DNA from 4 places in the Pseudoalteromonas sp. THAF3 genome. Region 3 is predicted to be linked to each of the others. Evidence: predicted binding sites of a transcription regulator. Region 3 holds the regulator's gene; each other region holds the start of a gene.
What was found. The regulator sigma-54, encoded in region 3, starts transcription at its own class of promoters, with help from an activator protein. The targets are predictions, from matches to a motif close to GTTGGCACGNNNNTNGNNT.
Positions count from the first base shown of each region.

Region 1: a site for sigma-54 is predicted at 1,936-1,954, ahead of FIU82_RS00080 (EF-hand domain-containing protein). Genes of this name have one in related genera too.
Region 2: a site for sigma-54 is predicted at 1,623-1,641, ahead of FIU82_RS10905 (PAS domain-containing sensor histidine kinase). Genes of this name have one in related genera too.
Region 4: a site for sigma-54 is predicted at 2,520-2,538, ahead of FIU82_RS12460 (DUF1328 domain-containing protein). Genes of this name have one in related genera too.

Region 1 covers NZ_CP045418.1:19,078-23,291, reverse strand. The annotation lists gene FIU82_RS00110 (calmodulin) at 68-283, opposite strand; gene FIU82_RS00105 (calmodulin) at 311-529, opposite strand; gene FIU82_RS00100 (calmodulin) at 576-794, opposite strand; gene FIU82_RS00095 (calmodulin) at 830-1,042, opposite strand; gene FIU82_RS00090 (EF-hand domain-containing protein) at 1,105-1,314, opposite strand; gene FIU82_RS00085 (EF-hand domain-containing protein) at 1,373-1,582, opposite strand; gene FIU82_RS00080 (EF-hand domain-containing protein) at 1,641-1,850, opposite strand; gene FIU82_RS00075 (TrkH family potassium uptake protein) at 2,794-4,214, opposite strand, start outside.
Region 2 covers NZ_CP045418.1:2,336,578-2,340,791, reverse strand. The annotation lists gene FIU82_RS10915 (sigma-54 dependent transcriptional regulator) at 1-867, shown strand, start outside; gene FIU82_RS10910 (DNA-3-methyladenine glycosylase I) at 928-1,503, opposite strand; gene FIU82_RS10905 (PAS domain-containing sensor histidine kinase) at 1,677-2,792, shown strand; gene FIU82_RS10900 (sigma-54 dependent transcriptional regulator) at 2,785-4,185, shown strand.
Region 3 covers NZ_CP045418.1:2,873,218-2,877,431, forward strand. The annotation lists gene kdsC (3-deoxy-manno-octulosonate-8-phosphatase KdsC) at 1-153, shown strand, start outside; gene lptC (LPS export ABC transporter periplasmic protein LptC) at 150-704, shown strand; gene lptA (lipopolysaccharide transport periplasmic protein LptA) at 694-1,218, shown strand; gene lptB (LPS export ABC transporter ATP-binding protein) at 1,218-1,943, shown strand; gene FIU82_RS13440 (RNA polymerase factor sigma-54) at 1,968-3,464, shown strand; gene hpf (ribosome hibernation promoting factor) at 3,490-3,777, shown strand; gene ptsN (PTS IIA-like nitrogen regulatory protein PtsN) at 3,779-4,214, shown strand, end outside.
Region 4 covers NZ_CP045418.1:2,679,992-2,684,205, forward strand. The annotation lists gene FIU82_RS12445 (murein hydrolase activator EnvC) at 1-252, shown strand, start outside; gene FIU82_RS12450 (S41 family peptidase) at 286-1,485, shown strand; gene FIU82_RS12455 (divergent polysaccharide deacetylase family protein) at 1,550-2,314, shown strand; gene FIU82_RS12460 (DUF1328 domain-containing protein) at 2,576-2,749, shown strand; gene FIU82_RS12465 (hypothetical protein) at 2,859-3,056, shown strand; gene tkt (transketolase) at 3,120-4,214, opposite strand, start outside.

The DNA.
Region 1 (4,214 bases), 380 kb from region 3:
ACATAAAAAAGCAGCCTTAGTGGGTGGACTAAGACTGCTTTTGCGTTGCTCTAATGGGTTTGGGTATTTACTCAGCGTGAGCAAATTCTTCCTTAGATAGCTCGCCATTTCCATCAATATCAAGCTCATCAAATTTAGTTAGAATCGCTGCATCTGCACTTGCCTCTTCCTTGCTGATGCTGCCATTACCGTCGACATCCAATGTATCAAAAGTAGAACCTGCGATAGCTGTTGCAGAAGAAGCCAAAATCGCCATAGCAAGTAGTGTGTTAATCGTTTTCATCACGCTCTCCTCTTAGTTGGCGTTAAATTACTCAGCTTTTGCGAATTCTTTTTCGCTCAGCTCACCGTCTTTATTGGCGTCCAAATCCTTGAACTGCTGCATTAGTTCCGGATACTTAGACGCTTCTTCCATGCTGATAGCGCCATTGCTATCTACGTCTACACTGTTAAAGTCCATATCCAATGCGAATGCTGATGATGCGCTTACTAAACCTACGATAGCGACTGCTTTTGTTGAATTTTTCATAATGTATCCTCTTTACTGTGTGGTGTTGTCCGGTGTTGCGCAGTCGTTACTGCGCTTTAGCAAATTCTTGCTCAGATAACTCACCGTTCATGTCAGTATCCAAGTCTTTAAATTGACTCATAAGCTCAGGATACTTAGACGCCTCTTCCATGCTGATAGCGCCGTTGCCGTCGGCATCAATAGTGTTGAAATCTGCATCCAATGCGAAAGCTGAAGATGCGCCTACAAGTGCCATTAATGCGACTGTGTGTTTCATGGTTTTCATAACTTGCTCCTTACCTTGTTTGGTAAATAATTAGGTTACTCGGCTTTTTCGAACTCTGCTTTTGAGAGCTCACCGTTGCCATCTGTATCGAGTTGATCGAACTGCTCCATTAGAGCGGCATCGACAGAGGCCTCTTGAACACTGATAGCGCCATTGCCGTCGGCATCAAGTGCGTTAAAATCTGCTGCAAATACAGCGCTTGATGCAGCTAAAGTGACAAATGCGATTGTTGACGTCATACCTTTCATAACAAATCCCTCTTAACGGAAATAAAGTGCGTGAGAAAGAGCGAATAGCGCTCAAATAGTGCTTAAGCTTGCTCGAACTCTTCTTTTGAAAGCTCACCGTTACCATCGGTATCTAGCTTGTCGAAGTGTTTGCTAAGCTCTGCATCCACTGCTGCTTCTTGCTTGCTGATAGCGCCATTGCCGTCTGCATCTAAAGTTGAGAAATCTGCTGCAAATGCTGCGCTTGAAGCTGCTAAAGTGATAAGTGCTAAAGTTGAAGTCATGCGTTTCATAATAAGTATCCTTCTGGACTGAAAACTAAAATCTGAAATTGAGGTTTAAACTAAGCGCTTAAGCTTGTTCAAACTCTTCTTTTGACAGCTCACCGTTACCATCGGTATCTAGCTTGTCGAAGTGTTTGCTAAGCTCTGCATCCACTGCTGCTTCTTGCTTGCTGATAGCGCCATTGCCGTCTGCATCTAAAGTTGAGAAATCTGCTGCAAATGCTGCGCTTGAAGCTGCTAAAGTGATAAGTGCTAAAGTTGAAGTCATGCGTTTCATAATAAGTATCCTTCTGGACTGAAAACTAAAATCTGAAATTGAGGTTTAAACTAAGCGCTTAAGCTTGTTCAAACTCTTCTTTTGACAGCTCACCGTTACCATCGGTATCTAGTTTGTCGAAGTGCTTGCTAAGCTCTGCATCCACTGCTGCTTCTTGCTTGCTGATAGCGCCATTGCCGTCTGCATCTAAAGTAGAGAAATCTGCTGCAAACGCTGCGCTTGAAGCTGCTAAAGTGATAAGTGCTAAAGTTGAAGTCATGCGTTTCATAATCAATATCCTTCTTTACTTGTTGAAATCTGTGTCAGTAACGTTCTGTGCTAACTGCTACTGCGTTTTAAACTCACCCTGACTATTACAAGTCCGGTGCCAACATTAAAAAAGCACTATTTATCATGGAGATATATGTAAATCAGGGGAGCTAAGGGCCGTTACACTATGTTTTTCTGTTGCTCTTTTGCGACAAAGTTCAGGCTTAAAATATAATATCTATATTTTTCAAAAGGTTATTTTGCAACTTCTTACCTTGAATTCAGCCGATTACCTGCTTGGATTGCGCTGAAGGTGACTTTTAACTGAATGAAAGTGTAATGCCATCATTTTCATAAATTATTTTTTATGTTTATTTCTATAAAATTCAATGACTTAAAATTTAAGTAACTATTTGTAAGGGGATTTTGATTGATCCCCGACTGCACACCAAGCGCTGTGTTGCTTTTTAGCAACAACGTATCTTTGGTTCAGTAAAGAGATGGAATTTAGGACAAAAAGAAATACAGAAGAGATAAAAAAAATTGAGTGCCTACGCCAGGCATCCACGCCTTAACGCCACTCAACGAGTGACGTTAAGTCACTGCCACGCGATAGAAAAGGGATAGCATGGTGGCAGGAATTCATCCTGAAGCGACGCCCGGCTCAGGCATCCACGCCTTCGCGTTCTGACCTCAACGAGTGACGTTAAGTCACTGCCACGAGATAGAAAAGGGAGAGCATGGTGGCAGGAATTCATCCTGAAGCGACGCCCGGCTCAGGCATCCACGCCTTCGCGTTCGGCCCTCAACGAATGACGTTAAGTCACTGTCACGCGATAGAAAAGGGATAGCATGGTGGCAGGAATTCATCCTGAAGCGACGCTCGGCTCAGGCATCCACGCCTTCGCGTTCGGCCCTCAACGAGTGACGTTAAGTCACTCGCTGTCGCAAGCGACCGTGCCTCACCCACGCCAGAATGTTGGGGTAAACAGCACGAGGAGAGTAAATATCTCTAACCGGCCAAAGACCATTGCCAATGTCAGGATCCACTTTGCGCTATCACTAATGTCACCATAGTGAGCGGCTACTTCACCCAAGCCTGGACCCAGGTTATTAAGGCAGGCGGCGGTCGCCGAGAAGGCAGTGATATTATCTAGCCCCGTCCCCATCAAGCTGATCATAATAATTACAAACACCAAGGCATAGGCAGAGAAAAAGCCCCATACCGCCTCCACAACCTTATCTGGCAGGGCTTTACGACCTAACTTAATCGAATAGATGGCGCGCGGGTGGACCAAGCGGTTAAGCTCCCGGATACCTTGTAAGTACAACAAAAACACCCTCACTACTTTCATTCCCCCGCCTGTGGAGCCCGCACAGCCACCAATGAAACTGGAAAAGATCAGCAGCATAGGTAGAAACAGCGGCCAAGCAGAGAAGTTATCGGTCGCAAAACCGGCGGTGGTACTGATGGAAACGGCCTGAAACATCGCCTGGTCGAGCGTTTCATCACCATTAGCGTAAATGTTATTAGAGGAAAGCACTGCGAAACAGATAATGATGAGTGCCACTTGAATCAGAAAAAACGCTTTAAACTCAGGGTCACGCAAATAAACTTTGCCACTACGACTGGCCACCGCTGCGTAGTGCAGTGAAAAGTTGATTGCCGCAATTAGCAAAAACACCACACAGATCAGGTTAATCACGGGGCTATCAAAGTGCCCCATCGACGCATCATAGGTAGAGAAACCACCAATGGCTATGGTTGAAAAGGCATGACAAATCGCATCAAACCAATTCATTCCCGCAACCCAATAAGCCAGCGTGCAAGTTAAGGTAAGCGACACATAGATATACCACAGGTGTTTTGCCGTATCGGCAATTCGTGGTGTCATTTTTGAATCTTTCACCGGCCCTGGCGTCTCAGCACGGTACAGCTGCATCCCACCCACGCCAAGCATAGGGAGCACGGCAACGGCAAGTACAATGATCCCCATACCGCCCAGCCATTGTAATTGCTGGCGATAGAAAAGCACCGATTTAGGTAAATATTCTATGCCTGTAAGTACAGTCGCACCGGTAGTGGTCAGCCCAGAAAACGCCTCAAATACGGCGTCTGCCATTGATAACTTGGGTGCATCTAGAAAAATCAGCGGTAAAGATGCGAACGAGCCCAGCACCAGCCAAAACAACACCACAATTAAAAAGCCTTCCCGAGCCTTTAAATCTCCATGCTCATTACGGTTGGGGTAGTAGGCAATTAAGCCAGCAATGACGCTAAAGACAAAAGCGAGAATAAAAGGTAAGCCGCCGCCATCTTTGTATATTAGTGAGACCAAGGCTGGCGGCACCATAGTGATGCTGAATAACGCCACCAGCTGGC
Region 2 (4,214 bases), 540 kb from region 3:
TTATTAGAAAGCGAATTGTTTGGCCATGAAAAAGGCGCATTTACTGGCGCCATATCAGCGCGTAAGGGGCGCTTCGAGTTGGCTCAAGGTGGTACCTTGTTCTTGGATGAAATCGGCGATATGCCATTGCAAATGCAGGTTAAGTTACTGCGTGTGTTGCAAGAGCGCACTTACGAGCGAGTTGGTGGTACCAAAGCCATTCAAGCCGACGTCCGAGTCATCGCAGCGACGCACCGAAACTTAGAGCAAATGATTGAGGCGGGAGATTTCCGTGAAGATCTATACTACCGCCTAAACGTTTTCCCCATCGAGAATCCGGCGTTGCGTGAACGTGGCGATGATATTGGCTTATTGCTCAAAGAGCTGACTAAGCGAACAGCCCAGCAAAGCGGTCAAAGCGTTAAGTTTACCGATCGTGCCATTGAAAGTTTAAAAGGCCATACGTGGCCCGGAAATATTCGTGAGCTCGGTAATCTTGTCGAACGCATGGTGATTATGTTTCCGGATCAAGTGGTTGATGTACCAGACTTACCGAAGAAGTATCAGCATCTCGATGTTGAAGCATTTGTTCCAGAGTACCCCGAAGAGCTATTAGAGCGCCAAGCCCTGAATGATATTTTCGGTGAAGGCTTTGTTGATGATGATGAGCAACTACCTGCTGAGCATGAATCTGCAGCGGACAATATTGGGGTGCTGCCTGATGATGGAGTCAACCTCAAAGAATACCTTGCAGAGTTAGAGGTGAGTCTTATCACGCAAGCGCTTGAGCGCTATGACTATGTTGTTGCCCGTGCTGCTGAGGTGCTGGGCGTGCGTCGCACCACCTTAGTTGAGAAAATGAAAAAATATAATCTCAACCGCGATTAGCTTTGCTGCAGTAACACAAGCGGTGCCAGCGTCCCTTAAGTAGTTAACTCAGGTTCAAAGCTAATACAAAGCGATCACCTGCTCTTTGCGAAAGCATTGGTTGTGGTGGTCGTTAACCATGCCACAAGCCTGCATATGAGCATACACTGTAGTGGATCCTAAAAATTTAAAGCCACGCTTTTTCAAATCTTTAGCAAAAATATCGGATTGCTCACTGGTTGCTACGTAATCTTCAGGACTCGCGATGCTGTTGACGCGCGGTCTGTCATTCACAAATTGCCATTGATACGCGCTAAAGCTACCAAACTGATGTTGAATTTCAATAAAGCGTTGAGCGTTATTAATAGCGGCATTAATTTTTAACTTATTGCGCACAATACCGGCATCATTGAGCAAGCGCGTGATGTCTTCGCCATCAAAAGCGGCGACAGTGTGAATATCAAAGTCAGCAAAAGCACGGCGGTAGTTGTCTCGTTTTTTTAAAATGGTATACCAGCTCAAACCAGCTTGTGCCGATTCGAGAGTAATAAACTCGAATAAGCGTTGATCATCATAAACAGGCACACCCCATTCATCGTCATGGTAGGCAACGTAATCGGGCTTACTTAAGTCCACCCAGGCGCAGCGAATACACATAAAAACTCCTTGTAGAAAGCGTTATCAACTAATGTATCAGGTAACTGTTTTTTTATACAGTGTCATTTTTTTGATAGCAATAATAACAATGTAACTTCATGAATATTAAATAAAATAAAGTTGGTACGCTTTGTGCTTTTATGGATTAGACCTTGTGTTTAAGAGTGAAAATCATGGCATTAGCGAGTGTTATCAACCCACAAATCCTTCATCATGGCCAGTTTAGCCCGGCATTAGCGCAAGAAGCTTACGTTGGAGAGCTGAGCGACTTGCGGCTACAAGCCAGCTGGCTGAGTCATTTAGTCGATACCATGCCTGCGGGTGTGGTGGTGCTTGATGGACAGGGAATGATAGCCAAAGCCAATCAAATTGCCAGTGATATGTTAGGCGAGCCGCTCGAAGGTGAGAAATGGTTTGCGGTGATCCAGCGCTCATTCCGCCCGCAACAGGACGATGGCCATGAAGTGTCGTTGCGCGATGGACGGCGTATAAAATTAGAAATCCGCGCGCTCACGCCCGAGCCTGGGCAGCTTATTTTAATGACCGATTTAACGGAAACGCGTCGTTTGCAATCAAGAGTGGCGCACATGCAACGTTTAAGCGCGCTTGGCAAAATGGTGGCTACTTTAGCCCACCAAGTGCGTACACCGCTCTCGGCAGCCATGTTATATGGGGCCAATTTGGGCTCGTCGCGATTGAATAATCAATCGCGTGCCCACTGTCACGATAAGCTCATGTCGCGTTTGAAAGATTTGGAAAACCAAGTGAATGATATGTTGTTGTTTGCCAAAAGTGGTGAGCAGCAAGTCGTTGAGCCGATGTCATTAGGGCTGTTACTTAATGATGTAAATTCTGGCAGTGAAGCCATGCTTAGTGAGCATGAAGCGCATCTACAAGTACAGCTTCCTGAGCCCGATATCGAAGTCATGGGCAATCGTACTGCCTTGGCCAGTGCCATCAATAACCTGGTGCACAATAGTTTACAGGTGATAGGCAGTGGTGCGCATATTAAGATGCAGGCACGTCGTCAACGCACGAACAGTGATTATGTCGATATCATCATTAGCGATAATGGCCCAGGGATCAATGAAGAGATTATTGACAAAATTTTTGAGCCTTTTTTTACCACTAAGCGTCAGGGCACAGGTTTAGGTCTGGCTGTGGTTGCCTCAGTGGTGAATGCCCATAAGGGGCAAATAAAAGTAGAGAACCTTCAAAACGGTGGCGCGCAATTTACGCTAACGCTTCCTGTTTTGCACAGCAATACCCAGGAGCAGAGCAATGAATAACTATGTACTTGTTGTCGAGGATGACAAGGGGTTACGCGAAGCCCTAATCGATACATTAACACTGTCAGATATTCGCTGCATTGCAGCAAAAAGTGGTGAAGAAGCAATCATGATGCTAAAAGAGCACAGTGTTGCTCTAGTGGTCAGTGATGTGCAGATGCCCGGTATTAATGGCATTGAATTACTAAAAAGCATCAAGCTTAACTATCCAGACATGCCGATATTAATGATGACGGCCTATGCCACTATTGATGATGCGGTTGAAGCCATGCGTCTGGGGGCCATCGACTATATGGCAAAGCCATTTGCCCCCGAGGTTTTACTGAATTTAGTGAGTCGTTACTTACCCAATGAAACGGCTAGCCAAAGTGGTCCAGTGGTCGCTGATGCCAAAAGTTTGGCGCTACTCGATTTAGCCAATAAAGTGGCTGACAGTGACGCGAGTGTCATGGTGATGGGTCCAAGCGGGAGTGGTAAAGAGGTATTGGCGCGCTATATTCACGACCAATCGCCGCGCAAAGAGGCGCCATTTATCGCTATCAATTGTGCAGCCATTCCCGAAAACATGCTTGAATCGACTTTGTTCGGTTACGAGAAAGGCGCGTTCACTGGCGCTGTGAATGCCTGTCCAGGTAAATTTGAGCAAGCACAAAATGGCACCATTTTACTTGATGAAATTACTGAAATGGATTTAGGCCTACAAGCGAAATTGCTACGTGTATTGCAAGAGCGCGAGGTTGAGCGCTTAGGGAGTCGCAAAACCATCGAGCTCAACGTACGGGTGTTGGCCACCTCAAACCGTGACCTCAAAGAAGCGGTCAGAGCCGGTATATTCCGGGAAGATTTATATTATCGCCTAAACGTGTTCCCGCTGACCTGGTTGCCACTCAATCAGCGCCCCGGGGATATTATTCCACTGGCTGAACATTTATTAGAGCGCCATTGCCAAGCTAGCAAACAAGCGACTGCCTCGCTCAGTGCCGATGCCAAAGAGCGCTTAATGGCGCATACTTGGCCGGGAAATGTGCGTGAGCTTGATAATGTTATTCAGCGTGCGCTGATCTTAAAATCCGGTGACGAGGTGCACGCCAGCGCCATTTATATCGAAGAGTTCGTCACTGATGATGAAGTTGAGCTCAATGCGCACCAAGATATGCCCTCTGCGCTCAATCAACACAATGATGAGCTGCCAGTGGCATCACCCCAAGGTGTAGACCAAGCCCATAACTTTAAAGATGAGCTTAAAAACAAAGAGCATAAAATAATTCTCGATACCTTAGCGCGCTTTAACGGTAAGCGTAAGGATGTTGCTGATGCCTTAGGGATCAGCCCGCGTACCTTACGCTACAAAATAGCGCAAATGCGCGAGCAGGGGATCCACCTTCCTGCATAGTCTCGTCATAATGTTCTATTTCAGCCCGG
Region 3 (4,214 bases):
GCCGTAGCGGTTAACGACGCTCATCCACTGGTTAAGCGAATAGCCCATTACAGTACCTTGCTACCGGGCGGTTTTGGTGCTGTGCGTGAGCTCACAGATTTGCTGATGCTGGCCCAAGGACATAGCCTGGGAACACAGGGAAGTAGCACATGAACGCAGCGAGAGCGCTCATATCACTGCTATTTATCGTCGCGATGGCGTGGCTTTGGTACCCTTATTTTATGAAGTCGACAGATAATGGTGTCGCTCAGCAAGACCATATTGCCACACCCGACTATATCGCAACTGGGCTAAGTCAGACTAGTTATAACGATCAGGGTGAGTTAAGCCACACCGTTTATGCTGAGGAAATGGAGCTGTATCAAGAGCTCGGGTTTACGCATTTCACCAAGCCGGTATTTACCTTATATGGTGAAACAGAAAATTGGCAGGTAAACGCCGATGAAGCGACTTTATACAACAACAACATTTTGATCTTGGAAAATAACGTCACCGCCACCAACTTAAAAGAAGGGGCGATGATTGAGAAGGTCAGCGCTGAGGCCATTCAAGTTGATATAGATAGCCAGCGCATGGAGTCCGAGCAGGCTGTAGTATTAAGTGGCCCGAATATGAAGATCACCGGGCAAGGCTTGAAAGCAGACCTCAATACAGAGATAGTTGAATTAACAGAACATACGCGAACAATATATTATGACCAATAAAATCAGTGCATTAATTACATCCATCGCAATTGGCTTGTGCTCTGCCAGCGCTATTGCTGAGCAAATCACCGCCAAGGAAGTGTTAATTGATGCCGACAAACAACAAGCACTGATCAAAGAAAATATCACTATTTTTGATAAGAACGTGCATATTGTTCACGGCAAACGGGAAATAAAAGCTGACCGCCTTGAGGCTCACCGTCGTCCAGAATTGGGTGATAACAAGCAATTGCTCGTAGCCACCGGCTCACCAGCAGTGTACACCGAAGTGATGGAAGATGGCACTGAGATTTCTGCACAGGCGCTGGAAATTCGTTATGACGTCGCCTCTGAGACCCTTAAAATTCAAGGTGATGCTAAGATTGCCATGGCCGACCAGCATATCGTTGCCGAAACCATAAGCTATGATATTGCCAAACAGCTGATCACCGCCGAAAAGGATGAAAACTCCAGCACACGAGTGCGCACAACATTAACACCACAAAGTGACGATACGCCGGAGAAAGAGCAATAATGGCGACTCTTAAAGCACAAAAATTAGCGAAAAGCTATAAAGGCCGGGAGGTCGTCAAAAGTGTGGGCTTAGAAGTACAAGCAGGTAGTATCGTCGGCTTGCTCGGCCCTAATGGAGCCGGTAAGACAACTACTTTTTACATGATAGTTGGCTTGGTACCCAGTGATAAAGGCACCATCAGTATTGATGATGAGGATATCACCTTGATGCCGATGCACTCTCGTGCGCGCTTAGGTATTGGTTATTTACCGCAAGAATCATCTATTTTTCGAAAGCTGACAGTTTTTCAAAATTTGATGGCCATCCTGGAAACCCGCAAGGGCTTAAGCAAAGCAGAGCGTGAAAGCGAGCTTGAGGGCCTACTTGATGAGTTTAATATACAGCACATTCGAGACTCACAAGGAATGGCGTTATCTGGTGGCGAACGTCGCCGGGTAGAAATAGCGCGAGCATTGGCGGCAAATCCCAAGTTTATCTTGTTGGATGAACCTTTTGCTGGTGTCGACCCTATTTCAGTGTTAGATATAAAGAAAATCATAGAGCATCTGCGCAATCGTGGCATTGGTGTATTAATCACCGACCACAACGTGCGAGAGACCCTAGACGTATGTGAAACCGCATACATTGTTTCCCATGGCGAGCTCATTGCTTCTGGCACTCCAGAGCAAGTTCTTGCCGATCAAACGGTTCGCGACGTCTATTTGGGTGAGCAGTTTAGATTATAACGATTAAAGGATTGTTAGAGATACATGAGGCAATCATTACAGCTGCGCCTAGGCCAGCAATTAACAATGACCCCACAATTGCAGCAAGCGATTCGCCTGTTGCAGCTCAGTACTTTGGATCTCCAACAAGAAATTCAAGAGGCGTTGGACGCCAACCCATTACTTGAAGTTGAAGAAGACAATTACGCCGATAATAACGACAACCAAGAGCAAAAAGAGTCGACGTCCGACAACCAAAATAACGACACCGCCGAGACGGCCAGCGCCAGTAAGGACGAAGTTGAAAGTGCTGATGCCATGAACAACGAGTCCATCAGTGAAGACTTGCCCATGGATGTGTCTTGGGATGAGTATATTAGTGCGGCTCCCGTTGCCTCCTCTGGGCCTATGCCAGAAGATGAGTCTATCTATCAAGGCGAAACCACCGAGTCGTTACACGATTATTTAATGTGGCAGCTGCAATTAACACCTTTTAGTGCCACCGACGAGGCTATCGCCACAGCCATCATTGAAGCCATCAATGACAACGGCATTTTAACGGTCAGTTGTGAAGATCTGCTGGAAAGCTTGAATCATGATGAACAAGACGATGGTATCGAGCTCGATGAAATTGAAGCCGTTCTCAAGCGTATCCAACTCTTTGATCCAGTAGGAATTGGTGCACGTTCTTTACAAGAGTGCTTGTTGATCCAGCTCAAGCAATTTGACCCACAAACCCCTTGGCTTGAAGAGACCAAAGAGGTAGTTTGTAACTATATTGATTTGCTTGGTAGTCGCGACTATCGCACCTTGATGAAAAAGACTAAGCTTAAAGAAGCGCAGTTAAAAGAGGTGATGACACTGATACACAGTTTAAATCCGACTCCTGCAGCCACGATTGTGCGAGAGCAGTCAGAGTATGTGATTCCAGACGTATCGGTGAAGAAAGTTAAAGGCCGCTGGGTGGTTGAATTAAACCCAGATAGTATGCCTAAGATCCGCGTTAACGATCACTATGCATCAATGTCGCGAAGCTGTAAGTCACAAAGCGATAGTCAATTTATTCGCTCGCATTTACAAGAAGCGAAATGGTTTATAAAGAGCTTGGAACAACGCAATGATACGCTACTTAAAGTAACTAATTGCATTGTTCAACAACAACAGGCATTCTTTGAACATGGTGAAGAGGCAATGAAGCCAATGGTGCTTAATGACGTTGCCGAAATGGTGGAAATGCATGAGTCAACGATTTCCCGTGTGACCACCCAAAAGTATATGCATACACCACGGGGTATTTTTGAGCTGAAGTACTTTTTCTCCAGCCATGTTACAACCGAAAACGGAGGTGAATGCTCGTCTACAGCGATTCGAGCATTGATCAAAAAGCTAGTAGCTGCGGAGAATCCTGCTAAACCGTTGAGTGATAGCAAGATTGCCGACGTACTAGCCGAGCAAGGAATTAAAGTGGCTCGGCGCACGATTGCTAAATATCGTGAATCGCTAGCCATTCCACCGTCAAATCAGCGTAAAAGTTTGATATAGACGTTAGACAAGAAGGAAAATGCTTATGCAATTAAATCTTACCGGTCGTCACGTAGAAATCACTGATTCTCTTCGCAACTATGTGAATAGCAAATTTGCAAAATTAGAGCGTCACTTTGACCATATAAATAATGTGCATGTCATTCTTGATATTGAAAAACTAACACAAAAAGCAGAAGCTACTCTTCACGTTAACGGTGGTGAACTGTTCGCAACCGCAGAGCACCAAGATATGTATGCGGCGATCGACGGCTTAATTGATAAGCTCGACCGTCAAGTGATTAAACATAAAGAGAAATTATCTCGTCACTAACATGAACCTAGATTCACTCTTTACCAAGGACTGCAGCAAAGCTGCGGTCCTTTTTAATAGCAAAAAAAGAATGCTGGAGTACCTCTCTCAGGTGGCTCATCAGCACAGTCCTCACCTCAGCGAGCAATCGGTACTTGATGCTCTGCTGACCCGCGAAAAGCTGGGCAGTACCGGCATCGGCAAAGGCGTTGCTATTCCGCATGGCCGTCTCGATGGTATCGACAGTACGATTGCCATTGTTGTAACTAATCGCGAAGCCATTAACTTTGATGCCATTGATAACCGTCCAGTGGATATCTTTGTCGCACTTTTAGTGCCGGCTAATGAGACTGAACAACACCTGAAGACCTTAGCGACAATTGCTGATAAACTAAAAGACAAACAACTGTGTAAACAACTGCGCTCGGCGAGCAGCGATCAAGAGCTTTATCAATTGA
Region 4 (4,214 bases), 190 kb from region 3:
GATGGCCAAGTGGTCTTTGCTGACTGGCTAAGAGGTTTTGGTTGGGTCATGGTGGTCGATCACGGCAAGGGTTATATGAGCCTATACGGCCACGCTCAAGCACTACTTAAAGAAGTGGGCGATCCGGTTTATAAAGGCGAAACAATCGCTTTAGTAGGCCAGAGCGGCGGTCAAATTGATCCTGGTCTATACTTTGAAATACGCCACAAAGGACGTGCCGTTAACCCAACGACATGGTGCAAATCCTCCTAATTGAATAGAGGCTGCACCTCAAGGGGGCAGCCGATGTTTGTATTCACAACTTACCTATACAAGCGCTTGTTACTGGGGCTCAGTTTTTTAGCCTTAGTGGTGCTAGCGCCTGCTTCATTGGCAAAGGACAGCCAACTCGATGAAGTGCTTTTTCACATCAACAACTACTACGTTGAGGAAGTGGACCGCGACAAGTTAGACCAACATGTACTCAGCAGTTTATTACAAGAGCTTGACCCATATAGCGAGTTCCTTGATGAGCAAGAGTTAAAACGATTATTCGATGTCACCAATGGCCAATACAAGGGCTTGGGTATCGAGGTAGAACAGCGTGATAAGCATGTAGTGGTGATCTCCGCTCTACCCAACTCACCCGCTCGGGCCGCTGGCTTACAGCGTGGTGATGTTATCGTCTCTATCAATGGCACTAAGGTGAATAACACTACCTTGGAAGAAGTCTCTGCTCTGATCAGCAGTCGTGAAGATGGGCAAGTGCATTTAGCCGTTGCTCGCGCAGGCCACTCACAACGCCTCGACTTTCAGCTTACCCGTCAGCCTATCCACATTGAAAGCGTCGCCAGTGAGCTCAAGGCCAATGGCATGGGCTACTTACGTATTAATAGCTTCAACAATCATAGTTTTCATGATGTCGCGCGTCACATCACCATGATGCAAAACGCCAACGGCGCCATACTCAACGGGTTGCTTATTGACCTGCGTGACAACCCAGGCGGTACCCTCGACAGTGCCATTGCCATTGCCGATTTATTTTTGTCTCAAGGTGTTATCGTCTCTACTCGAGGTCGCTTTGTGGAGGCTAATCAACGCTTTGAAGCGAAAGCAGGGGACATAATTCAAGGCGCCCCCATGGTCGTGCTGATCAATGAGGGCTCTGCTTCCGCTGCAGAAATTGTTGCCGGTGCGCTCAAGGATAATGACCGGGCAACCGTGGTAGGGACTCGCTCCTATGGTAAAGGGTCGGTGCAGTCATTGATCCCCTTAGGCGATGGCCGCAGTGCTTTGAAGCTGACCACAGCGAAGTACTATACCCCCTCTGGCGTGTCCATCGAGGGAACTGGCATCGTACCTGATGTGCCGATATTGCAACCTGCCCTTTCGCAATCAAATAAAGAAGTTATAATCAGCTTAGCTGAGGGGCAAAGTGCGCATAAAAACTTAACCGCACTGCTTGATAAACAATTACTAAAAGCTCAGCAACTATTAGAACAATAAAAACGCAGGCTCGGCTTTAAGCACGGGCCTGCACACTAATCATCAACAAAGATAAAAACACATTGTGCGCTTTTTAATATGGACTACGTTGTGTGTGCTGGTGCTCTTATCACCAGTACATGCGAAGCAAATCGCTATTGTCATTGATGACATCGGCTATCATCGTAACGACATGGCTGCCTTGCACTTGCCTGGCGCTGTGACCTATTCGGTGCTCCCTTTTACTCCTTACGCCGCTCACTTTGCTCAACAGGCAGGGGCCTTAGATAAGGAGGTGCTTTTGCATGCCCCTATGCAAGCTATAAACGGTAAAGCATTAGGGCCTGGGGGGCTGACAATGGATATGTCAAAAGAAGCTTTCCAACACGAGTTACGCAAGGCATTAGCCAGCCTACCCAATGCGCGCGGCGTCAATAATCACATGGGCTCGCTGCTAACACAGCAAAATGCGCCGATGAGCTGGACTATGGAAGTGCTAAAAGAGCAGGGTTTGTTTTTTCTCGACAGTAAAACAACTCCCAATTCAAAAGCGCAAACAATTGCCGGGCTATACGGTGTCAGCAATATTGCTCGCCATGTTTTTCTCGACAATATTACCACCGAGCAGCAACTACGTTATCGCTTTGAGCAGTTAAAGACTCTCGCTGATAAGTATGACTACGCAGTTGCAATTGCTCACCCCTACCCCGAAACGTTTGCGTTCTTACAACAGGCATTGCAAGAACTCGAGGGTGAAGGTTTCCAACTTGTGCCTTTATCTCAGCTAGTGCAGCAGCGCACAATTCGACTTGCTCAGGCCGATAAAAAAAGTGTAACCGAGGAAGAGTAGAGGCCTCTAAAACAATCATAGGTGGCATGGCTGCTGATGACTGGGTTCTGGTGCCGATAAACCACCTCCTCCGTATTCAGCACCTGCCCAAGTGCTTGTTCTATGAACATAAAATTAATCTGTATCTTTTACACAAACAGTGAAAGCTTTTCTTTCCTCCTAGTCCACAAAAAACAACAAACCTATTAAAATCAACAACTTAAAAGTTGGCATGGACTTAGCAACGTATATTCCGAAACGCAAATCTATGGAGGGTACATTATGTTAGGTTGGTCAATTGCATTTTTAGTTATCGCTTTGGTCGCAGCACTTTTAGGTTTCGGTGGCATTGCTGGCGCAGCCGCTGGCATCGCTAAAATTATTTTCTTTGTATTCTTGGTACTGCTGGTTATCTCCCTTGTTGCTGGCGCCATTCGTGGTAAAGCGCCAAGGTAGTTATTAGTTTTACAGTACAAGCGGTCACAGGTGAGATGAAACCCGCGACCGCAACCAAAACACGTTATTTGAATCCAGATTTAAAGAGTTAATATTCAAGGAGAGTTCTATGTTTAATCATTCAGCAACAAAAGCATTTATCGCTACATTATTTGCCGCAGTATTCGCTATGGGCTGTGAAGACAGTGGCGGTGCCGAAGAGGCAGGTGAAAAGATTGATGAGGCGATCACAGACACTCAAAACGCGGTCGAAGACGCGTGTGAGAATGTTAAAGAAAACGCCGGTGCAGAAGAAACAAACTGCTAATACAGGCTTATCTTCAAACAAAAAACCCGCGAAGTTCGCGGGTTTTTTTACGTCTCTAATTATTTAAAACTGACTGTTGGCCGCCGCAACCACATTGTCTACGGTGAAGCCAAAGTGCTTAAACAATTCGCCCGCTGGCGCTGATTCACCAAAGCTAGTCATGCCGATAACTTTGCCATTCAAACCAACATATTTGTACCAGAAGTCGGCAATGCCTGCCTCTACGGCGACACGGCGAGTCACACTGCTGGGTAGAACACTTTCTTTGTACTGTGCGTCTTGTTGATCGAACAAGTCCGTTGATGGCATAGACACCACGCGTACCTGACGACCTTGAGCGCGAAGCTCAGAAGCTGCATCCATAGCAAGTTGTACTTCCGAGCCTGTGGCAATCAGGATAACTTCTGGCTCGCCATCACAGGTTAATACATACCCACCTTTTTTCACATCAGCAAGCTGCTGCGCATCGCGTGCTTGCTGAGCAAGACCTTGACGCGTAAAGACCAGCGACGTTGGCCCATCTTTGCGCTCTATCGCTTGCTGCCACGCAATGGCTGACTCAACTTGGTCACATGGACGCCAATTCACTAGATTCGGTGTATAACGTAGGCTCGCCATTTGCTCAACCGGTTGGTGAGTCGGTCCATCTTCACCCAGGCCGATGGAATCGTGGGTGTAAACAAAGATGCTAGGCGTCTTCATTAGTGCAGCCATGCGCACCGCATTGCGTGCATACTCCATAAACATCAAAAAGGTTGCACCGTAAGGAATGAAACCTTTGTGCAGGGCAATGCCATTCATAATGGCGGACATACCAAATTCACGCACACCATAGAAAATGTAGTTACCTGACGCGTCGTCTTTACTAAGGCCTTTTGAACCACTCCAAATAGTTAAGTTCGATCCGGCCAAATCGGCTGAGCCGCCCATAAACTCGGGTAGCATGGGGCCAAAGGTATTCAAGGCATTTTGCGATGCCTTACGTGTTGCTGGGCTATCAGGGTTTGCTTGTAACTGCTCAATATAGGCTTGCGACTTCTCAGCCCACTCAGCAGGCAATTCGCCATTTTGGCGACGTTCAAACTCAGCAGCAAGCTCAGGGTATGCCGCCTTGTATGCCGCAAACTTATCCTGCCAACTCTGCTCTGCTTGTGTGCC